3 regions of the Blautia intestinihominis genome follow, and region 2 is predicted to be linked to each of the others. Evidence: riboswitches for the same ligand, from Rfam matches in the RefSeq annotation. Region 2 holds a riboswitch; each other region holds the start of a gene.
The links. A riboswitch is a leader RNA that binds a small molecule or an ion and turns the genes downstream of it on or off. The one in region 2 is predicted to bind cobalamin.

Region 1 (8,033 bases), on a different contig from region 2:
GCAGGGTAAAAGGAGACTATTATCTGAGTGAAAGAGAAGCAGCAGATCTTTTTTTCCTGAATGAAAAAAAGATTCCGGTCATCCTGCTTCTGAATGCGGGTGGTCCGATCGAACTGACTGACATTCTGGAAAATACAGAGAACATAAAGGCAATCCTTAATATTTCCCAGCCGGGGCAGGAGAGTGGATATGCGGTTGCAGACATCCTGCTGGGAAACTGTGTACCAAGTGCGAAACTGACGACAACCTGGGCGAGAAGATATGAAGACTGCCCTTTTGCAGAGGATTACAGTTATCTGAATGGAAATCTGGATACCGAAGAGTACAAAGAAGGGATTTTTGTCGGATACCGTTATTTTGACAGCTTTGGCAAAAAGCCACTGTTTCCGTTTGGATTCGGACTGTCCTATACAGAGTTTAAAATAGAATTCAAAGGGATTGAGACTTCGGAGAAAGAACTTACAGTTGAAATGAAAGTTACTAATATCGGAGATACTTATGCAGGAAAAGAAGTTGTGCAGATTTATGCATCTCTTCCTCAGACAGAGGTAAAGAAAGAATATCGCCGTCTCGTTGGGTATGCAAAAACAAAGCTTTTGCAGCCGGGAGAAGCTGAAACATTGAAGATCACAGTTGGACAGAAAGAACTGGCATATTTTTCTGAGGAAAAACATCAGTGGATCGTAGAAAAAGGAACCTATGGTATCTGGACCGGAAACAGTTCTGTATCTCTCGAATACAGCAGCACTGTGAAAGTAGAGCAAAGTGTATCGTTGGAGGATACCTGTGTTCTGGAAAACACAGCAGAGATAGAAGAAGAACTGTGGAAAACGTACGAATGCAGAAAAACAACGGCAGATAACAGCCATTGTATTGTTTTTACACCGCATCCAGAAGAGAAAAAAATATACAGATCAGCTTATGCCACGGAACAGATGGCAGAAGATCTGCTTCCTCTTCTCTACGGAAATATTGCAGAAACAACAAGTACTCTGGGGGCAGCAGGAATCCGCGTTCCAGGAACCGCAGGTGAGACAACAGAAGGACTTCTTGACAAGTATGGTATTCCATCGCTGATCATGGCAGACGGGCCGGCAGGTATCCGATTGCAGCAGCACTATGAAGTGGACAGGGCAACAGATACCGTTTATGGAATTGGTGTACTGGGGGCACTGGAGAATGGCTTCCTGGTAGACAGAGAAGAGCATGAGGGTGCTGACCAGTATTATCAGTACTGCACTGCATTCCCGGTAGGAACTGTAATGGCTCAGACATGGAACAGAGATCTGATGCAGAGATTTGGAGAAGCGGTTGCACTTGAGATGGAAGCATTTCACGTCAATCTGTGGCTGGCACCGGGTCTGAATATCCACAGAAATCCTCTTTGTGGACGAAATTTTGAGTATTATTCAGAAGATCCGTTCCTCTCAGGAACGCTGGCAGCATCTGTAACAAAAGGTGTGCAGTGCCGTAAGGGATGCGGTGTTACAATTAAGCATTTTGCATGTAATAATCAGGAAGACAACCGCATGGGGGTGGATGTAAAGATTTCAGAGAGGACACTCAGAGAAATTTATCTTCGTGGATTTGAAATTGCAGTGAAAGAGGGTCAGCCGGCAGCAATCATGTCTTCTTACAATCTTGTCAATGGAGTGCATGCGGCGAACAGCAAAGATCTGTGTACCAGAATTGCCCGGAAAGAGTGGGGATTTGATGGAGTTATCATGTCTGACTGGAATACAACCGTACCGGAAGATGGAAGTGTTGCATGGAAATGTGCTGCGGCAGGAAATGACATTATCATGCCTGGAAATGCAGAAGATGCCGAGAGTATTCGTAAAGCATACAGAAACGGAGATCTTACAGAAGAAGAAATCCGTTCCTGTGCAGGCAGGATTCTTAAACTGATCAGTCAGCTGGCATAGAATTGTTACATCTTCAGTGCCAGATACAGCCGCACAGCATCCTGAAACTCCCGCGGGTTGTATCCGCATTTCTTATGGATATGATTGAGCCGATACTGGATCGTATTCTTATGCAGATACGTTTCCTCGCAGGTCTTTTTGAGGGACATGTCACAGGAAAAGTAAATACGAAGTAATTCAAGGTCTTCCGGAGAAAGCTTATCGAGGGTTTTCTCCAGGAAGACTTTTTTGTTGCGGGAGTTTATGGAGGCGAGGATCAGTTCCAGATCCAGGGAGGAAGCCTCTGCATAATTACATCCGGCGGGCATGGATTTCATCGCGATCTCGGCAGAAAAAGCAGAATCTGCGATCTCATGGATCAAGGACGGGTTTCCCACAGCTATGCACAGAGTGCCTGTATATTTCAGTGCGAAATCCACCAGAATCTGTCTTTGTCGGTGGAAAACTTTGTCCTCGATGACAGCAAGATACTCATCCGGGTACACAAAAGTAAAAAGCTGGCTGTCAAGCTTCTGAAAAAGCCGGGAGATGGCAGTGTCCAGAGAAGCGGAGAGTACAGGTCCATCGTCAGAATGGATTTTCAGGCGAAGAAGCTGCCAGGACTTTTTTTCACTGATGTTCCACCGGGTTAGATTTTCTCTGAGATAATCCGGGTGGATATCCTCATGGTCGATCAGCCCGCGCAGGATATAGCTTTTTTTGTCAGATTCTGTGCGGTTAAAAGCGTCCAGTTCCTTCTCACGGATCAAAAGCCGGGTGATCCGTTCAGCCAGTTTGGCATATTTGCGTACTTCATCGGGATTTCCGGTGATACCGATGACGGCGATCATCTTGTGATTATGGTAGACAGGAAGATTGACACCCTGCTGTGTGCCGGTAAAACGGTCATTTTCCCGAACTTCGATCACAGTACCGCGCTCGGCCGTCTGCTGTCCGATTTCATGAAAGGTCCCGATGCGTGTCGCATCTGTGCTGGCAAAAATCGTCCCGGAACAGTCAATGAAATTCACGTTCTGTCCGCACAGATCCCGGACGGTATCTACGATCTGCTGTGCGAGTGCTCTGGTGATGTAAGGTGTCATGGTGTTGCTCCTCGTGCTGCTTTGTGGGCTTTTTTAGTCTGGTACATTTTCTGGTCGGCGAGATTGATATAGTCATTGAGAGAGAATACAGGATCGTCAGCGATGACACTGCCAATGCTTGCTTCAATTGGAAACGAGAAATGACTGGCAGAAGAAAGTTCAGCCAGAGCGTGCTGGATATTTTGTTCCAGTTGATGAAGCTTTCTTATGTCAAGATCAGGAACGACACATACAAACTCGTCGCCACCATAGCGCATACATATGGAACCGACAGGACAGTTCTGCCGGAGAACGGAAGCAATGCGGCGGTATCCCTCTACCCAGGCATAGGTAACGTAACGTTTCCAGCCGTCTGTGATAAGTGCTATTTTTTTCATGATAAAATACCCCATTATTTTATATAGTAAAAAACCCGTTCTTCATATTATAACGAATCAGCCGCCAAAATACCAGTTTTATACGCAAAAAAGCCCGCTGGCATACGGGAGAGGGACCAGCGGGCAAAGGGAGAAAAGGGACAAAGTTAAAGCAGACGGAATACCTGTTCCACCGCTGCAGCCATATTGGCTTTGGCAGTAGCCGGATCCATGGCTTCACTGAGGGTGGAGATTCCACGGACGATCGGAAAAAATGCATCAATACCGGCTTCGTTGCAGGCAACGGCTTCTTTTGTGACGCTTCCTGCAAAAGCGACGGTTTTTGCACCATATTTTTTGCCGAGTTTTGCGACGCCTACAGGAGCTTTTCCCATGGCGGTCTGATGATCCAGACGACCCTCACCGGTTACGACAACATCGGCGTTTTTCATTTCGTCCTCAAGATGGACAGCATTCAGGATAAGCTGGATGCCAGGAGTCAGTTCTCCGTTTAAGTAGCTTAAGAATGCAAAACCAAGTCCGCCTGCGGCACCTGCACCGGATGCGTTCATGTTGTCTTTTCCGATGGTCTGTGAGGTAACTTTTGCATAGTTTTCCATTCCGGCATCGAGGACCGGAAGCATTTCGGAAGTAACGCCTTTCTGCGGACCATAGATGTAAGTGGCACCCTGGAAGCCGCAGAGCGGGTTTGTGACATCACATGCGATCTTGAAATTACACTGGGAGAGAAGCTCAGCATTGTCGGAAAGTCTGACGGAAGCCACTTTGGCAAGCGCCTGTCCGCCTTCGCCGGTGTCCTGACCGTCTTTGTCAAGGAAAGTAAATCCAAGAGCCTTAAGCATTCCGATCCCACCGTCATTGGTAGCACTGCCGCCGATTCCGATGATGAAATTGCGGATTCCCTTGTTGATGGCGTGAAGGATCATTTCACCGACACCGTAAGTGGTAGCGATCATAGGATCTTTCTGCTCGGAGATCGTGATCCCGGCGGCAGAAGCCATCTCCATGACAGCAGTGTTGGTGTCCTTGAGATAACCATAATATGCGTTGACCGGTTCATGATAAGGTCCGGTAACTGTGACATCGACACGTTCTCCATTCAGCCCTTCGATCAGGGCATCCGTAGTTCCCTCGCCGCCGTCAGCCAGTGGTTTGACGATCACTTCTGCATCTTTATGTGCGGCAAGAACGCCGGCTTTGACAGCCATGCCGGCTTCCATGGAAGTCATGCTTCCTTTAAATGAATCAACAGCAACTACAACTTTCATAACAAAACCCCCTGTTGGTAATGTGAATGTTTTTTTGAAAAAGCTGCTCAGGCAGTAAACGCAAATGTGTAAGGTGATTGGAGGAACTGAACAGCTTTGATGATGTTACTATAGCATGTGCGGGATGAAAAAGATATGTCTTTGATACTGAAAAATAAAGATAAATTTACGAAATATATATACTATATAACAAAATATTTGAAATGAAGCGGATAAAAGAATTGTAAAGTGCAGATCTGCATGATGAGTATAATGCGATAGTCTGAACGTGGTGTCTGCTTGTAAAAACAGATACCACGTTTGTCTATTCTTTATTTTGGTTCTTTTCCAGCAGCAAATACCATCATCATCTCGTTGGTAAGACTGCTGTTGTTGTCCTGACCGATAATTTGATCACGCTCAAACCACTGTGCTATGGAAAGCTCTTCGTGATCCACCGTGAGAGTATCATCTCCGTCTACATCACAGAAAAATCCGAAAAGTAAAGTGCCGGAGAAGGACCATGGCTGGCTCTTGTAATAACGAAGATTTTTGACTTTAAGGCCGACCTCTTCCATGACCTCACGCTGGACGGTCTCTTCAATGGTTTCCCCAATTTCTGCAAATCCGGCGATCAGAGCATATTGTTTAAAACTCCGGCCTTCATATTTGGAACAAATGATCTTGTCACCGTTTGTGATGCCGACGATGACAGCCGGCATAAGTACCGGGTATTCCCGACGGCCGCAGGAAGGGCAGTACATCATACGCTCTTTTGTGTCATGCTTCATTGGTTTTCCACAGCATCCGCAGAAACGCCGATTTTTGTACCAGAACCAGAGCTGATATCCAGTGACTGTGGCGAAAGCAAGATACTGTGGCTGGACATAACGAAGCTCTCTTGTTTCATGGAATTCATAGCCCGGCAGCAGGGATGTATCAAGTCCCGGGATCAGATAAAAACGTTCCTGATCAATGGAAAAAAGATAGATATAATTTTCGTACAGATCGCTTACATTTCCTTCCAGTTCGCGAAAACGTGGAAGAGAGATGGAAACGTCATCTTCTTTTTTATGGAAGAAACACTTTCCATTTTCGTAAGCGAGAATGATGCTGTTGCCATCCGGTGTGACTGGTTTATATTCATTGTGATAAGTATGCGGTGCGATATCCTGAATCATAAAAAATCCTCCTTTTGGTGATAACTACGTAGTGGTCATGCAGGACCGGAAAATATAATTCAGTATAGGACACACGCAGAAAAAATGCAACACAGAGAAAAAACGGGTGTGAAAAGAGATTATAACTTTTTACTTATGAATTTGTGAAAAAAGTATCAGATACTATTGACAATGACCAAAGGGTATGCTATTATAATGTCAGTATAATTCCATATTGAACATATGAAGTGCTGGCTGTGTCCGCGTAGCAGTCAGAAGAGGGAATCAGGTGAGAGTCCTGAGCGATCCGGTCACTGTAACAGAGGAGCGAACCTTCATTATCCCATTGTACATAGTATGAGAAGGGGAAGGCAAGCGATGATCCTGAAGTCAGGAAACCTGCTTTGTATGGCGAGGTTAAACTTCCGTGTAAAGTGTAACAACCAACTTAGGGATATCCGCAGTCCCAGAGTGTTGTCTGCTTATTGGAAGCAGGCATTTTTTTATGGAATTCGCCTGTTCGTATGAATTATACCTCATGCTTGTAATTGCGGTGGCCGCCGCAGAGCATGGTAACCCATTAAGGGTATGATTAAATGGCAGGCGATACTGCTTCGGATGCATTCGTTCCCTCCGCATATTTGAACGGATTCATTGTCTACCCCGGAGCAGCATCGCAAATCCTCTATAAGAATGTTTGAATGACAGCATGACATTGATCATAGCTGCTTTTTTTATATCTTCTTATAGGATATAATAGGATGAAAAGGGGATGGAGGTGAATATTATGGAGAAACCGTATTGGGAAGGGAAACATTATTCCTATTTCAGCAATAAGGAGTGTGAATATTTTCCATGCCATAAAGGGGCAGACCCGGAGAACTTTAATTGTCTGTTTTGTTATTGCCCGTTGTATGCACTGGGTGATAAATGTGGCGGGAATTTTAAGTTTACGGATAAGGGATTTAAGGACTGCACGGATTGTCAGCTGCCGCATAAGAGGAAGAATTATGGGTATGTGACTGGGAAGTATGCGGAGTTGGTGGAGTTGATGAAGAAGATGGGGTAGGTGAGGAATGGGGACGCCTACGGAGAAACACCTCCTGTACGGATGACATTCGCTCACCGGGGTGTGGCCCCTGAACGCCGCCCGTAGGGCGGCAGATTAGGGACCGGTGTGTGGGAGACTCATTATCTCTCTTCTAATATCATTTTCAACCTTGGAATCTGATTATTCAAGATCAGTTCCTCCGGGAACATTTCTTCATGCACGAATTCGGCGGCACAGGTGAAGTCTCCGATGTGTTCTGTGCCGTGGCTGTCGCTGGGGAGGACGATCGGGATGTTGTATTTGCGGCAGCAGCGCAGGATCTCGCGGTTGTTGGCTCGGGTGTCTCCTCGGTAGCCGTAGGGGGCGAGGGAGGCTTCGTTGATTTCAAAGATCACTCCGAATTCTTTTGCTGCGACTGCAAGTGTCTCATAATCTGCTGGAAAATGCGGATTATCGCAATGTCCGAGGATTTTGACGCAGGGATGCTTCATAGCGTTCAGGTAAGCACTTGTATTTTCTTTTACAGAACCACTCTTATAATTTTGCGCGTGCATGCTCGCGATCGCGTAATCCAGTTTGTCAAGAAGTTCATCACTTAAATCTACATGTCCATCAACATCAAGGATATTCAGTTCAACTCCAAACAATAATTCAATCCCAAAGCGTTTCTTGGGAGAATAAGAAAGACTTCTGAAATAAGAAGAAGTTCCCGCGGCAAGTGTGCCAGGTCCATGGTCTGTGATCCCGAGCAGTTTAAGGCCCTTCTTTGAAGCCGCTTTTGCCATATCAGAAACAGTACAGGTCGTTCCGTGCCCGCTTGCGATTGAATGTGTATGTACATCAGAAAGATACATTTTTGTTCCTCCTCTGATCAGAAAAAATTGTCACTGCCAACTTCATTTACAGCAACAAAAACTATACTGACTTCAGTATGGCAGTTCAAAATCCAAAAGTCAACTCAAAAATCAAATTCCAAATAAAAACCAACACAAAACAAACAAAAACCACAACAAAACCCGCACAAAAAACCGATAAATACTGTTGGATTCCGTTGACATGCGAGGGTGGGTAGAGTATAATGATTCTATATGAATCGTGGCGTCATAGCGCCTTTTGAAGGTGCCAGTGGCACATCCGCTGATACATATGAGATATGGCGTTTGAGACACCATAAGAAAGGAGAAGTGTGGA
Region 2 (8,033 bases):
ATACTATGGCACAGCAGGCTGATGTTGACAAGATGGCACAGGCCATCACCGATGCAGTCAATGCTCTGGTCAAAAAAGCTGTAGAAGAAGCCAAGACTCATTCCATCAAAGTTTCTGTTACCAACAGTGAAGGTGTTGCTTCCGGCATGTATGCCATGGATGATGCTATCGTTACCAAGCAGGACGACGGCACTTATCTCGTAAAAATGCATCAGGCAAACGAGAACAGAAACTACATGGCTCTCGTAAATGGTACAACGGCAGACGACATAGCTGCTGCTACTCAGCACAAGGTTGACTGGTATGTTGCGGATTCTTCCTACTATTATACCATTCCTGTTGCAAGCCTCAGTGATACTGTTTATGCAAGCTTCAGTAAGACCACAAACGTCAACAAAGGCTCAAAATGGAGCAATGTCCAGGCCATCACTTTTGACACCACCTCCATGGCAGATACTGACAAGAGCGATATTGATGCTTCCGGCATGAACAAACAGGCTGCCCTGGATTATTCTTCTGTAGATGCTGCTCTGGCAACTGTTCCTGAAGACCTCTCCATCTATACAGACGAAACAGCCAATGCTGTTACTTCTGCCGTGAAAGCACTTAGCGGTACATACAAAGCTGCAACACAGGATGACGTTGACAAACTGGCCACCGCTATCACCGATGCGGTCAACGCTCTGGTTGAAAGAGGACTTCTCACTGTTACAAACGAAACATTAATGTTTAACGTTGAAAAAGCTATTCTCAGAGACGGCAATCTCATCCTTACCCTTCACGGAACAGGTTATCATTATCTGTACAAAGGTACTTATGAAGAAGCTGTTGCAAATGGTGATAACAGAGACAACTGGATCGCCGGTGAAGAAGTTAACGGTAAATGGCAGTTTACTGTCCCTGTAGCAGAAGGCGAGACATACCTTCCGATCGTAGCTATCTCCAACAGCTACCTTACCAAATATGAAGAAGGCAAGAACTCTCTGAAAAGAGCTTTCTATCCTCGCCAGGCTGTGATCGATCAAGACGCTGCTACTTTAGTTACCGGTGATTACGATCATACAAAAGATCTGACCGTTGACAACAGCGTTAAGATGTTCAACGTTGCTGCTGCTTCTCTTGAAACCATCGGCGGACCAAATTCTAACAATTATAAGGAAATCCTTCACCTGACCATGGGCAGCGACAGCTTTGACAAAGTATTTATCGGTTTTGCCAAAGATGCAGCAAAAGCTGAAACAACGGCTGACATCACAGACCGCAAAGTTTCTTTCAATATGAAGGCAAACGCTATGGGTGGAGAAGCTACTACAGATTATCTTGACAAAGAAGTAATCTTCTCTTTCCATTCTGTAAAAAATGGTACCTGGTATGAGCGTGTCTTCAATGTAAGCAAGACAAATGGCACACTTACCATTACACCGGTTGCTGCTGCTGATTACACCGCTGTAGATGCGGCTCTGGCTGCTGTTCCAAAGGATCTCTCCATCTACACTGACGAAACGGTTGCTGCTGTAAGAGCTGCTGTAGACGCAGTTAACAAAAACTGTACCGTATACCAGCAGGCCGATGTTGACAAGATGGCTTCTGATATTACAGCAGCTGTAAAAGCACTGGTTAAGAAACCTGTAGCCGCTGCCAAAGTTACGCTGAATGCTACAAGCAAAAAAATCACTACCGGTAAGTCCTTTACATTAAAGGCCACTGTTGCACCTTCCAATACAACAGACAAAGTTGTATGGAAATCCAGCAATACCAAAGTTGCAACTGTATCCGCTAACGGTACTGTAAAAGCAGTGAAAGCAGGTACTGCTGTGATCACCGCTACGGCAGGAAAAGTAAAAGCAACATGCAAAGTTACTGTTGCCAACCCAGTTTACAAAGTAACCAGCATCAAACTTGCAGCTGCTCCTTCCCGCTACATCACAGCAGGCAAAAGAGTACAGCTCAGAGCTACAATCACTCCTTCCAATGCAACAAACAAAGCAGTAACCTGGAAATCCAGCAATACCAGAATCGCAACTGTCAGCTCTACCGGTATTGTAACCTTCAACAAAAATGCAGGCGGCAAAAAAGTCACCATCACAGCTACTGCAAAAGATGGCAGCAAGAAATATGCAAGAATCACCCTTGCCTGCATGAAAGGTTCTGTAAAGAGCATCAGGCTTTCCGGAAAAACTACCGTTACCAACGGTCAGTCCACAAAAGTAACCGCAGCCGTTACTTCTCAGGGCGGAAGCGCAAACAGATCACTTGCATGGTCTTCCAGCAATACAAAACTTGCTACCGTTGACAAATACGGTAAAGTCAAAACCATCAAAGGCAAAAAAGGTACAGTTACCATCACTGCCAAAGCAACAGACGGATCTGGAAAGAAAGCAACATTCAAGATCCGCATCAAATAATATCCCTCAGTTTCACTGATCGATATTACTACATAAAAAAATATCCTGGCGGGTTCAGTTATGACACTGGATCCGTACAGGATATTTTTATTGTACTGCATATTTGGTTATCGTTTTGTCCAAAGACAATTTTATTTCTCTGACGCTTCTTTTGTATCGTCTGTTGAAGTGTCCTTCGTCTCTTCTGTTGCTGCTGTCTCATCAGATTCTTTCTGAGGATTGGTGACTTTTACCTTATGATCGTACCATTTGTTTTTCTTTCCGATCAGGGCAAGGTCAAATTCTTCGTCAATAGCTTCAACCGGAATATCAAAACCATAAACTTCTTCTGACATTCCATCGCTGTATGTAACAGTATCTGTTGTCGGCTGGAGAAGTTCTGCACCATCTTTCTGTGCATCCTCTGCTGTTCCCACAAACAGATTTACGATATTTTTGGAAGCCAGACTTACATGAAGTGTCATCTTACCGTCTTTGACTGTCAGGACTCCCTTGCCATCGTTTGCTTCGTTTACATGGAACATTCCGCTGTCTGTGTCAAACTCAGCACTGTAGGTGCCATCTTCCAGAACTGCATCCTTTGCATCGTCCTTCTTATCGGTTGTATCAGCCTTGGCATCATCCTTCTTGGCATCTGCTGTTGCTGTAGAAACTGACTTGACTTCTGTTTCTGCCAGAACCGGCGTAAAGCTTCCAAACATAAGTGCTCCGCTTAATACGCATGCCATCATTGCCACTGAACGTTTCATAATATTTTCCTCCTGCTTTTACAGGAAATGCCCGGAAAGACCTAGATCCTCCCGGGCAGCCCCGTTATCTTACATAAAAACTGTTTCTTTATTATTCTGCTGCTTCTTCTGTAGTATCAGCTGCATCGTCTGTTGTTTCCTCTGCTGCTGCATCATCAGAAGCTTCTTCTGTGTCATCTGTTACTTCTGCTGCATCATCAGCTGTTCCCAGAGAATCGATAGCATCTTTTGTATGTGCTACATACAGATCCTCAACTGCTGCGACTCTCCCAAGACCTTCGATCTGGCAGTCAACACTGTCAAATGCTCCGGATGCCTCGAACTGGCTCTTCCAGGAATCTTCATCATCACCAGCCATATCGTTGTTTGCATGGTCACCAGCTACAACCATAAGCGGACGAAGAACGACTTTCTTGAAGCCTGCATCTTTAACCTTAGCGATAACTTCTTCGCATGCGGTGTCTTCCGGCTCACCTTCAACAGTTCCGATGAAAGCGTTTGTGAATCCAAGGTCTTCCATCTGTGTCTGCATCTGATCGTATGTTACGTTTGCTGTATGAGAAGTACCATGTCCCATGAATACGAATGCTGTTCCGTCTTCTGCGGCTGCTTCCATGCTGTCATATCCTGCTACCTTGCAAGCTTCATCTGTGATAGCCTGTGCAACTGCTTTCTTGTCGTCGTTGATCACAGTAGCGTCATCACCAACTTCACCAAGCATTGGCTCTGCGATTGCTACAGATTCGAATTTGTCTTTGTAGTTGTCGATTACTTCTACCATCTCATCGTACTCAGCACCATGCATCAGATGTGTAGGCTGAACAACAAGGTTCTTAACTCCGTTTGCTACTGCACGGTCAAGAGCCTGATCCATGTTGTCGATTGCTTCATCATCTCTTGCCTCTACATGGTTGATGATGATCTGTGCTGTGAAAGCACGTCTTACGGACCAGTCCGGATAAGCTGCTGCCAGAGCATCTTCGATTCCTTTGATATCCTGTGCACGGCTGTCGTTGAAGGAAGTACCAAAGCTTACAACAAGAAGTTCGTTCTCACCGATCTCATCCTGGTTGCGTGGGTCATCCTTGGAAGCATCGCCTGTGTCACGTCCGAAATATTCCGGGCTTGCTTCTTCACCTTCTACCAGTTCTTTCTGTGCGTCTGTCAGAGCATCCCATGCTTCTTTGGCTGCCTTACAGTCCTCATCTGTTGTGTCGTTTCTTTCCTGAACGTAGATCTTGTCGATCAGTGCTGCAACGTTGTCTGCTGCTGCCTGGTCATCATCAGATGCCTCTGCTGTATCGTCTGCTGCTTCTGCGTCATCTGCGTCATCTGCTGCTGCCTCTGTTGCAGTGTCCTCTGCGGTGTTGTCAGAAGCCATAACTCCTGCTGTACCCATCATAGATACAGTTGTGATCGCTAACAGTGTTGCAAGTGCTTTTACAGTTTTGTTTTTCATGTTTTTGTCCTCCTTTGACATTACAGTACGAAAACTGAACAGAATCCTGCACACAAAAAAAGCCCTCAAAAAAGGGGTAAGTGGTCTATCAAAAAACGGTACGACCAATTACTCGTGATCTGGAATCCATATTCCCGTACCAGACAACAGGCAGGTTTCCTGACTTGCCGCTCAACATATGGTTCTATCTTCCCAGTTTCCCAGTGATCATGCTTAATGCATACAGAACCGTACTCCGTGCTTACAGTGACGAGATCGTACAGGTTTCTCACCTGTTTCCCTTTTAACCTCATGAACAATGCCCTCGGCACCTGTTATCTTCTTTATTCAATTTTCTATACAGTATCATATTTTTTGACAAATTACAATACATTTGGGCTATTTTTAACAAAATATATCGGTCAGCCTGCTCATCTGTGCTGTTTTTGCTGCCGGATCTTCCGCTGCAAAGATCCCCGAGATCACGGCTGCACCGTTGACTCCGCTGCCCTCAAGCTGTGAGACATTTTCGCTGTTGATCCCGCCGATCGCCACGACCGGAATACTGACAGAGGCTGCGATCTTCTTCAGTTCTTCCATGGAAAGATATTTGGCATCTTTCTTTGTCGTGCTGCCAAAAACCGCCCCTGTTCCGATGTAATCTGCTCCGGCTTTTTCGGCTGCGATCGCCTGTTCAACAGTCTTGGCTGTCATCCCGAGGATTTTGTCCGGTCCTATCATGGCACGGATGTCTCTTTCCTTAATGTCTGACTGACCGACATGTACACCGTCCGCATCCATTTCCAATGCGATTTCCACACTGTCGTTCACTACAAAGGGGATATTGTACCTGCGGCAGAGTTTCTGAAGTTCTATGGCTTCTTTTCTTGTCTCTTCTGCACCCAGTTCTTTTTCTCGGAGCTGAAGGAAGGTTGCCCCGTTCTGGATCACCTTTTCGCAGACAGAAAGAAGTGTCTCGTCTTCTTTCAGCCAGCTTCGGTCCGTAATGACATAAAGTTTCAGCGCTTTTGCTATCTGTTCTCTTGTAAATTTCATTTTTCTTATCCTTTCTTCCGAATTCCATCCAATACCCTGCAAAGCGGCAGCAGATACAGGAAAAACGCGAATAAAATACTGCTCTGTGGTGCACCGACTGCCGTAAGCGGAACTGCCCCCGCGATCGACCATGGGATCATTGGTGCAAGGATCACGACACTGTCCTCCAGGTCATTCGCAAACCTTTCTTTGTCTCGTTCTGTTCTGGCGCAGAGCTGCTGTGTCAGCATGATCGCAAGTGTCTGGTTGCAGGCGATCGCGCTGGCTGCTGCTGATGTGAGCAGGATCGCAAGAAACGGAAATGTTTTTTGTGCCAGAGTTTCTACGGTCGCCTGGATCCCGTCGAGGATCCCCGTTTTCTCAAAAATCCCTGAATAGGATGAGGAAAGACACACGATCGCACCGACCCTCAGCATGGAAACGATCCCTCCTCCATCCAGCATGGAAGCGATCTCTGCATTTTCGCTGTGAAAGCCAAAGATAAGGATGTGCGGGAGTTCCATAAGCGGCATCCCCTGTATCCAGACGCATAAGACAAGTGCCACGGCAATGCTTGCAAGCATAGAGATTTTGACTCCGAGCTGCGCCACGGACAAAGCCAGGATCACCAGTGCCGGCAGAAGTGTCCACCAGACGATCCGAAATTCCTGATGAAAAACTCCGGTAAGATCCGGCAGTTCCTGTGTATGGGAAGTCTTCATTCCGATCATTGTATACAGGATGCAGACCAGTACAAAGGGGATCAGTGCACTGCGGAGCATATTTCTGATGTTCCTGTAAATGCTGGTCTCTGTCAGTTCTGACACAAGAAGGGCGCTGGTCGAGACCGGTGAACAGCGATCACCAAAAAAGATTCCCGAAAGGATCGCACCGCCGCAGAGCCACGGAGATACCGAAAGGACAGAGCCCATCGTCGCACAGACAACGCCTACTGTTGCCGCTGTCCCAAACGAAGTTCCGGTCAGCACCGAAACCAGCGAGTTCAAAAGAAATACCATCAGAAGAAAGACCGATGGTTTTATAAAATGGATCGTATAGCAGATGATCACCGGGATCGTTCCTGCCTGTCTCCAGAGTGCGGTCAGCATTCCGATCAGCATAAAGGTGATCAGGATGTTTCTGACCTTCCAGATTCCCTCGCCCGCCATATGCAGGATCTCTTTTACTGAAAATCCTTTTTTCTTTGCATAACAGCCAAAGATCACGAAACCTGCCAGTAATGCATATATAATAGAAACATTACATACAATACACAGAATAAGGATGCCGCAAAACAGCCCTAATACTGCAAATTCCATGGCAGCCTCCTACATCTCGAAGGCTTTGCGGATGCTGTCGTAATGGAGGAATTTGCCTTCTGCTGCAAATGCCTGGATCTGTTCCAGAGTTGCAAACATGTGTCCGTCTGTCTCCTCCGTCTGCAGTGTCAGGTCTTTCTCATCAATGTCCATGACAAAGCGGTAAACGTCTACAAAGTAGTTATCGCCCTCGCCCGGATTTTCTCTCTTATAGGTAAAAAGATAACCGCCTTCTGCGTTTCTTGCATCCAGACCGGTTTCTTCTTTTACTTCACGGAGCACTGCCTCATAGGAATCCTCTCCTGCCTGTGCCGCGCCGCCGGAAACTTCCCACCAGCCCGGAGCCCAGGCTTTTGTCATAACTCGTTTGGTGATCAGGAATGTGCCGTTCGGTCTTGCAACAACACCAAGCACGGTCAGATGATACTCCCCGTCTTTCAGACACCAGTCGTTTCTCTTCATTGTGCGGCCTGTCGGCTGTTTATTTTCATCGTAGATATCCCAGTATTCCATTTATCTTTCTCTCCCTGTCTGTCTTTTTTGTCCCTGCTTCTACTGGCGGGGATTTTTTTCGGTTTTATTTTACCAGAGTAAAGTGTAAATGACAAGGAATTCAGATTTATAGCCTGGAAAAACATGGTTCAAAATCTGGCAGTTCTTCCTTTTTAATGCTCAGGCAGTTTATCGGCATCGGATTTAACCGGTTATTCATTTTCCGGGGCAAAACTCTATTATGAAGACATTTTGCCTTGGAATAACTTGTGAGATGCTATGTTTTATTAAGGAAAAATGGCGCCAGTTATAAGCCCAGCACCATTTCTCACTACATTCTAAGCCTGGTGTCAATGTGCCAGACACTTTTTATTTCATTCAACTTTTACACGAGGCTTTACATGGATTGTCGAAACTTGGGTTAAATGCGTAGAAATTCTTGGCATCCAGTTCTTCCTGAATGCTTCGGAGAGCTTCCCCAAACCGCTGGAAATGAACGATCTCCCTTGCACGCAGGAATTTAATCGGGTCGGCAATCTCCGGAATGTCACGTACTACGCGGAGAATGTTATCGTAAGTCGAGCGGGCTTTCTGT
Region 3 (8,033 bases), on a different contig from region 2:
CTTGTTCATTTGTTAATTTTATTATAACAGCTTTTTATTCTCTGTCAATAACTTATTGTTAAAAAAATTGCAAATATCAAATTCTTATATCATAGGAACATTACGGAATCATTTCCTATGATATAAAAACAGAGGATACCGTCTGATTCTTCTTCCTGCTGCACCCTCTGTCTCATCTATCATTTGCGAAATGATTATAATCTTTTTATTTACTTTTCTTATGGTAGAATTTTTCGACCTTTGCCAGATATAAAACAGCAAAAGTAACACCGGACACAACCCATGATCCAATATAGATCCATACAATACATTCCATTGTTTTAAATGACGGTAAAACAAGCAAAATGCATACTACTCGAAACAGGCAAATTGTAAGTAATGTAGTAATCATCGGTACCAGCGTTTCACCCAGACCACAGCAGGCTCCTGAAAGCGCCTCTGCAACTGCATAAAATACAAAAAAAGGTGCCATCATCTGCATATATCTTACAACCAGCGGGATCAGTGTCGGAACGTCTTTCTGATCAATAAATAACGGTCCGATCAGTCCTGAACCGAAGTAAAGAACAAGACTGATAATTCCTACTGCGATTACAGATAACCCAGTACCGATCAGTGCTCCTTTCTTTACTCTCTTCGTCTTACCGGCACCGAGATTCTGTGCGGTATATGTCGTCAGTACAGGTCCCATAGAATCCGCGATCAGCCAGATCAGTAAATCCAGTTTATCACAGATTCCCCATGCCGCAATACTGTCAGTTCCCATTGTGTTGACACTTGCCTGAACAATAGAATTGGCAATCGGAAACAGCATAGACTGAAGAGCCAATGGAAAACCTTTGTTTAGCATCATTCCCATATGCTCTTTGCAGATTCTCATTGTTCTGATTCCTATCTTTTCTTCCAGGAAATCAGAAGTTCTGAGAAAATGCATAGTAAGTACCACACTTACAATCTGCGAAAGTACAGTAGCCGCTGCCGCACCTCCAACACCGGTATGCAAAAGCCCTACCATCATGAGGTCTGCAACAATATTTACCACGCTGCATACTACCAGTACATATAAAGGATTTTTAGAGTCTCCAAATGCCCGCAGGACTCCAGCCATCATGTTATAAAGGATCATTGCCCATATTCCGCCAAAATAAATGCGGCAGTAGATCAGTGATCCTGCACGGACTTCTTCCGGAACAGACATGATATCAAGCAGCCATGGAGAAAAAATTACACCGGCTACAGCACAGACAATTCCCAGAATACCGGCGAGTAAAAGAGCTGTCCGCACTGCACAATGCAGTCCTTCTTTATCTTTTGCTCCAAAATATCTGGAGATCATAATCGTTGCACCTGTTGCAAGTCCGTTCATAAAGTTAAGCGGAAACTTAAAAAGTGTATGCACAGAGTCAATTGCTGCAAGTCCGATTTTTCCGGTAAACTGACCAACAATAACCGCATCAACCGTTGTGTACAACTGCTGAATCAAACTTCCCGCAATCAGTGGAAGTACAAAAAGTAATAATGCTTTTCCTATATTTCCAGAAATCAGACTATCTTTTTTCATTATCTGCCACCTTTTTTGAACAAATGGCAGGCAACACTGTGACCGTCTTCTACTTCTATAAGATGTGGATTCTCCTTTTTACAGATATCCATGCAATGTTCACATCTTCCCTGGAACGGGCATCCCTGTGGAAGATCCAACGGGCTCGGAGCTTCACTTTCAATACTCTCAATTGGTTTGGAAAAGTCCATATTAATATCAAATACTGCACCCATCAGTGCTCTTGTATATGGATGCATCGCTTTCATATCGAGGTCTTTTCCAGGAAGAACCTCTACGAGGTTTCCAAGATACATAACAGCCACCTGATGTGCCACCAGCTGAACCAGTGCAATATCATGACAGATAAAACCAAATGTAATATTCTTTTCTCTCTGAAGCTTTGTAATCAGTTCAATTACGGTTTTCTGAACAGAAACATCGAGAGCTGAAGTTGCTTCATCCAGAACAACGATCTCCGGTTCCAGTGCCAGTGCTCTCGCGATCGCAACACGCTGACGCTGTCCACCACTCATATTGTGAGGATAACGATCTGCAAAATCTCCTGGTAATTCTACCATTTCAAGAAGTTTTCTGCAGACAGCATCCTTCTCCGATTTCTTAATCTTTTTGAAATTCATCAAAGGCTCACACACAATATCACGAATGTTCATTTTCGGATTAAAAGATAAGGTCGGGTCCTGAAATACCATCTGAATGTTCTGACGGTTATTTCTCAGTTCTTCTCCCTTTAATTTCGTGATATCTGTACCGCGGTACAGAATCTCACCCTCTGAAGGTGTATCAAGAGAAACCAGAAATCTCATAAATGTACTCTTACCACATCCGGATTCTCCTACCAGACCCAGTGTTTCACCTTTATACATTTTCAGATTAATATCATTGTTCGCCAGCAGAGTACGTCCATGTGATGCCGCAAATCTTCTGGTTACATGTTTCGCTTCCAGTATTACTTCTCTTTTTTCAGACATATCGTTCACCTCCCCGGGATGGAACTGCCTCCAGAAGTTTTCTGGTATATTCATTCTTTGATTCTTTCAGAATATACTCTCTTGTTCCCTGGTCTTCCATTTTTCCGTTCTTCATTACAACAATATAATCTGACATGTAGGCAGCTACACCCAGATTATGGGTTACTACAATAATGCCTGTATGATAATCATCTCTGAGCTTCATCATCTGACGCACGATCTGTGCCTGCGTTGTTACATCCAGTGCAGAAGTCGGTTCATCTGCAAGAAGAAGCTTCGGCTGATAAGTCATTCCCATCGCAATACCAACTCGCTGTCTCATACCACCGGATAACTGGAAAGGATAAGATTCCATAATATTATCCGGAGACGGAAGTCTCATTCGCTCCAGCATTGCGATTCCCTTACTCCATGCCTCTTTTTTGGAAATTTTCTCATGAGTAAGAATATATTCTGTGAATACTTTTCCGACTTTACGTGTCGGATTCATCATTGCACCACTGTCCTGAAAAATCATGGAAATATCAGAACCACGAAGTTTTCTCCACTGTTCCGGTGTATAGGATAAGAGGTCTTCTCCTTCAAATGTAATACTTCCTTCTGTGACCTTACCGCCACCTGCAAGAAGTCCCAGAACAGCACGGATAACAGTGGTTTTTCCACTTCCGGATTCTCCTACCAGAGAAACGATCTGTCCCTCTTTCATATCCAGATTAAAATTCTGAACAGTTGGAACATTTTTGTAGGAGATTGTCACATTATCTAATTTCAGCATGTTTATTCCTCCTACTCATTTCTTGGATCGAGGATATCACGGATGGAATCCCCAAGCATATTAAATACAACAACTACTACAAAAATAGCAAGACCCGGGAAGATCATCAGCCACGGAGCGGACTGCATACACGCTCTTCCTTCATTCAGCATATAACCCCATTCCGGTGCCGGCGGCTTCGCGCCAAATCCCAGGAAGGACATTGCTGCCAGTTCCAGCATCATGGAACCTATATCTGTCGCAGCAGTAATGATCAGTGTAGGAAGTGCATTTGGAAGCATATATCGAAACAGCATATACGGTGTTTTGGAACCGGTAACGATCGCTGCTGATACATAATCCCTGTCACGGATCTTCATAACCAGGCTTCGTGCCAGACGCGCATATTTGGTCCAGCTTACTACTACAATAGCGATGATCGCATTTTTGATACTTGCGCCCATAATACCTGCAACAGCAAGAGCAAGTACCAGTCCTGGGAAAGCAAGCATCATATCTGCAATTCGCATAATAACAGCATCAATGACACCTCCGAAATATCCTGCAAGGACTCCGGTAACAGTTCCCACCAGAAAGATCAGGGCAACAACACCAAAGGTTGCTGACAGAGATGCACGTGCTCCATAAATAACTCTTGAAAAAATATCCCTGCCCATTTTGTCGGTTCCAAAAATATGTTCCTTGCATGGCGGAAGCAGTGCATCTACCAGAGAACCTTTTAACGGGTCAACCCCTCTGGTTACCACCGGTGCAAATACTGCTGTCAGAATAATACAGACTGCAAGAATAGAAAACACGACAAAAGTTTTATTTGCTAAAAATCTGTTTTTCTTTTTCATGATTCTACTCCTTTAAACGCATACGTGGATCAATATAAACATAAGATGCATCAACGATCAGGTTAATGACCATATAAATCAGGGCAAGCCATAATACATATCCCTGGATCAGATTGTAATCACTGGATGTGATTGCTGAAACTGCAAGGTTTCCAAGACCCGGATAAGAGAAGATTACTTCTACAACACTGGTTCCTCCAAGAAGTGATCCTATGGAAAGACCAAACATTGTGATCAGCGGAAGCAATGAATTTGGAAATACATTGCCCCAGATAATCTTTGATTTCTTTACTCCTCTTGCCTGTGCACCGATCACATAATCCTGACTCAGTTCATCCAGCACCGCTGTTCTTACCTGTCTGGTATATTTGGAAGACATTGCAATCGCAAGTGTCAAAGCCGGAAGAAACAGACTCTTAAAGTCTCCCGCAGAACTGATAACCGGAAATGCATTGATATAAACACAGAATGCCAGCATTAACAGAAGTCCAACCCAGAAGTTAGGCATCGCACATCCGAGGAATGTAATTCCCCGGACGAGATAATCGATCCATTTATCTTTATATATGGCAGACAACATACCTAAAGGTACAGAAATAACCAGCATAAGGATCATGGCCATTAATGTAAGTTTCAAAGTCGGCCATAATCTGGCTGCAAGAAGTTCTGTAACTGGTTTATTTAAGCTGTATGATTTGCCAAAGTCACCTTTCAGACAGTTCTTAAGCCATCTGGTATACTGCACCAGAAACGGATCATTCAGACCAAGTTCCTCGCGTGTCTCCTGAACCATTTCTTCAGTAGGCATTACACCGGTTGCCGTGTACATGTTTCGTACAGGGTCACCTGGTGACATAAAGGTCAGTGCAAATGTAATAAAGCTGATACCGATCAATACGATCACAATCTGTAATAAACGCTTGATTATTTGCTTTTTACTCAAAAAAGACACCTCTTTTTATTTCTGTTTGTAACTATTCAGTAACTTCACAATTCGCAGACTTTTCTTATTCTGCAGGAGTAATTTCTGTTGACAGCCAGTAGTAATCTGCTGTATGGATATGTGCAGAACCAACTTTCTTACTGTAGATCATAGATGAGTTGTAGTATCCATCAATCAGAACCGCTGCATCATCTACCAGGATCTGCTGCATCTGGAAGATCAGATCTTTTCTCTTTTCCGGATCCATTTCACCTTTTAATTCTTCATATAACTTATCATAGTCCGGGTTGGAGTATGCGCAGTAGCTGGTATCAGTTGCCCAGTTAGCCATATATGCCAGAGGATCTCCGGTACCAACAGTGATCCAGTTATTGTTATTAAAGTCATAATCCAGTGCTGCAAGTTTACTCCACTGATCATCTGAGCTTCCGTATTCAGGAACAACACCGATGCCGATTTCTGCAAGATACTGTGCGTGAGCATCTGCAAAGTCATTCAGAAGACGGTTTTCATAAGAAATATATCTAAGGTTGATATTCTGGCCATCCAGTTCACGGATTCCATCTCCATCTGTGTCAACGATTCCTGCATCATCCAGAATCTGTTTTGCTTTTTCCGGATCATAGGTATATGGATTCTCAAGTTTGTCGTAATCATAGTTCAGAGTAGATGGCAGTACGGAAAATCCTGGTGTATAAAGTCCACCGATTGTTCTGGAATTACAGATTGTATCATAGTCAATTGCCATCAGGATTGCCTGACGAAGTGTTTTGTTTCCAAGAACACCATCAAAGTTCATCCATGCAAATCCGCAGCGTACACCGGATGCAATATCAACAGTAAAGTCATCACTGTCCTGGAAATCCTGAATATCTGCTACATTTGTGATATTCTCAACCAAGTCTACCTGACCACTCTGGAGAGCCATTGTTTTTGCGGAGTTATCTCCCATGAACAGCAGATTGATCTTATCGTATGGAACATCTTCACGATAATACTCATTTGCAGCTAATGTATAACCAACACCTACACCATTGAATTCTTCAATCTTGTATGGACCTGTTCCAATAATTCCATTATCGTAGTTTTCAATATGTTCTACATCTGTGATTCCCATAGTTGGGTGGCAGAGCTGTCCTACAAGGTTTGCATATGGTTTGCTTGTTTTGATGTTAATAGTATTTGCATCATCATCTACAGTAACTTCTGCTTCAAATTCCAGATATTTCTCCGGTTTGGCAGATCCGGAAGGTCCTACCTCTTTCATGTGATCAAAATACTCTTTTACCTTTGTCGGAGTTAAATCACATCCGTCAGAGAATTTAATTCCGTCTTTCAGCTTGATCGTCCATTCTGTATGCTCGTCATTTACTTCATAACTCTCAGCAAGCCACGGGATAACTTCCATATTGTCATCGAATTTAAATAATGCTTCAGCAATACCATATCTCATAGCATTCCATCCACTGTTTTCATCATTTGCACTGTTTACACATCCATCTGTGTACATCTGACATCCGAAGTTTAAAACCTTCTCATCACCCTTCGCCTGTACAGTAACTCCCATTAATAATGCAACTGTTGTTGCCGCTGCTAACACAAGTAATTCTCTTTTTGTTTTTTTCATCCTTTACTTCCTTTCTTTTTTTGTTTCTTCGTTGTTTTTCTTCCTTCTCATACTGTCCATTCCTGTGATTTTGAACGAAAAAAAAGACAGATGCTCCCACATCCGTCACGAAATCTTACCATTAAAGAATCAAACATATATATGCAACACATGAAGTTGTAACTCTTAAGCAGGATTTCTCGTCGTCCGCAAGAATCTCTTTTACCAGAAATAAGCAGGTCTCCTGACTTAAGCTTACCCATTTTCAGCACCTTCCCAGAAAAATATCTTCCAGTGGCATTCAGCTGAAAACCAACTATCACAGTGACGGGATCGTACCGGATTTACACCGGTTTCCCTTTTAATCAGACCAGCAGGACGCTTCTGCTGGTCTGAACTTATCTCTAAAATCATTAAATGACCGTATGAATACTCATCTAGCATAACATACCATCATGTATACGTCAATTATTTTAGACTCTTATTTTCTATCTATTTTTCCGTAAATTTCCGGAATTTCTCAAAATTTGTTTCCGGTGTATAGGATTTCAGAACTTCCATCATGTCCTCTACACTATATGTATTATCATACATTCCAATAGATAACGCATACTGCTTATTAAACTCATCTACTGAATCCGCTGTCCAGAATGACTGCTGCAGCCGGAAAGCACTTCCATCTTCACGGTAATCTTCTGCAAAGCCTTCCAGAGCATTTTTCATGGCAACAAATGATGGTGCAACGATAGCACCGTATTTTCCTACAAGATAGTCGATTCTTTCCTTGCCGTTATATCCCTTTTTATTAAACATTTCGTATGTATCTTCTGTAAAACAGTCAATGGAACCCAACAATACATCTGTACTGTTCTCTTCTTCATAAGCATCAATTATCTTGATAAAATCACTTGCGCTCACTACACTCAGAATAACATTATAATCTCCTGTATTCAGCGAATCAGCCAGCTTTTCATCCAGGTGATCTTTTGGATACCCCGGAACCAGAGTAATCTTAATGTCACTGCCTGTTTCAATTTCTTCAGTATCCTGCGTATTCACCAGTTCTTCTACAGACTTCTCATATGACAGGCCATATGCTTCCTGAAGCTTATTCAGAATACCAATCGTTCTCAGACGATGCATCTCATTACCGATAGCAGATCCTCCACATGCTATTATGTAATGATTCTGGTTATTCTGATCCTCTGAAACAAAATACTCCGCCATATTGGCAGCCGCATCCATTTCTGTTTCAACAGATGTTCCTATTGTTCCCAGAAAATAAGGATTATCCTTTACTTTCTCATACATTTCATCACTGATCGTTCCTGAGCCACG

Region 1: another riboswitch for cobalamin. It lies ahead of WMO75_RS02845 (cysteine-rich small domain-containing protein); the one in region 2 lies ahead of WMO75_RS00510 (sirohydrochlorin cobaltochelatase).
Region 3: another riboswitch for cobalamin. It lies ahead of WMO75_RS16830 (ABC transporter substrate-binding protein); the one in region 2 lies ahead of WMO75_RS00510 (sirohydrochlorin cobaltochelatase).

The regions. Positions count from the first base shown of each region.
Region 1 is NZ_JBBMEI010000005.1:28,802-36,834, forward strand. It holds gene WMO75_RS02820 (glycoside hydrolase family 3 protein) at 1-1,925, shown strand, start outside; gene WMO75_RS02825 (CdaR family transcriptional regulator) at 1,931-3,007, opposite strand; gene WMO75_RS02830 (diguanylate cyclase domain-containing protein) at 3,004-3,384, opposite strand; gene WMO75_RS02835 (glycerate kinase family protein) at 3,531-4,652, opposite strand; gene nudC (NAD(+) diphosphatase) at 4,964-5,812, opposite strand; cobalamin riboswitch at 6,021-6,212, shown strand; gene WMO75_RS02845 (cysteine-rich small domain-containing protein) at 6,579-6,860, shown strand; gene WMO75_RS02850 (phosphatase) at 6,983-7,696, opposite strand.
Region 2 is NZ_JBBMEI010000001.1:123,554-131,586, forward strand. It holds gene WMO75_RS00500 (Ig-like domain-containing protein) at 1-2,405, shown strand, start outside; gene WMO75_RS00505 (hypothetical protein) at 2,537-3,154, opposite strand; gene WMO75_RS00510 (sirohydrochlorin cobaltochelatase) at 3,246-4,613, opposite strand; cobalamin riboswitch at 4,746-4,943, opposite strand; gene thiE (thiamine phosphate synthase) at 4,998-5,648, opposite strand; gene WMO75_RS00520 (Na+/H+ antiporter NhaC family protein) at 5,654-6,946, opposite strand; gene WMO75_RS00525 (NUDIX hydrolase) at 6,956-7,459, opposite strand; gene WMO75_RS00530 (manganese catalase family protein) at 7,817-8,033, opposite strand, start outside.
Region 3 is NZ_JBBMEI010000086.1:939-8,971, reverse strand. It holds gene WMO75_RS16855 (MATE family efflux transporter) at 206-1,561, opposite strand; gene WMO75_RS16850 (ABC transporter ATP-binding protein) at 1,561-2,532, opposite strand; gene WMO75_RS16845 (ABC transporter ATP-binding protein) at 2,525-3,307, opposite strand; gene nikC (nickel transporter permease) at 3,319-4,146, opposite strand; gene nikB (nickel ABC transporter permease) at 4,151-5,098, opposite strand; gene WMO75_RS16830 (ABC transporter substrate-binding protein) at 5,154-6,716, opposite strand; cobalamin riboswitch at 6,913-7,112, opposite strand; gene WMO75_RS16825 (hypothetical protein) at 7,188-8,033, opposite strand, start outside.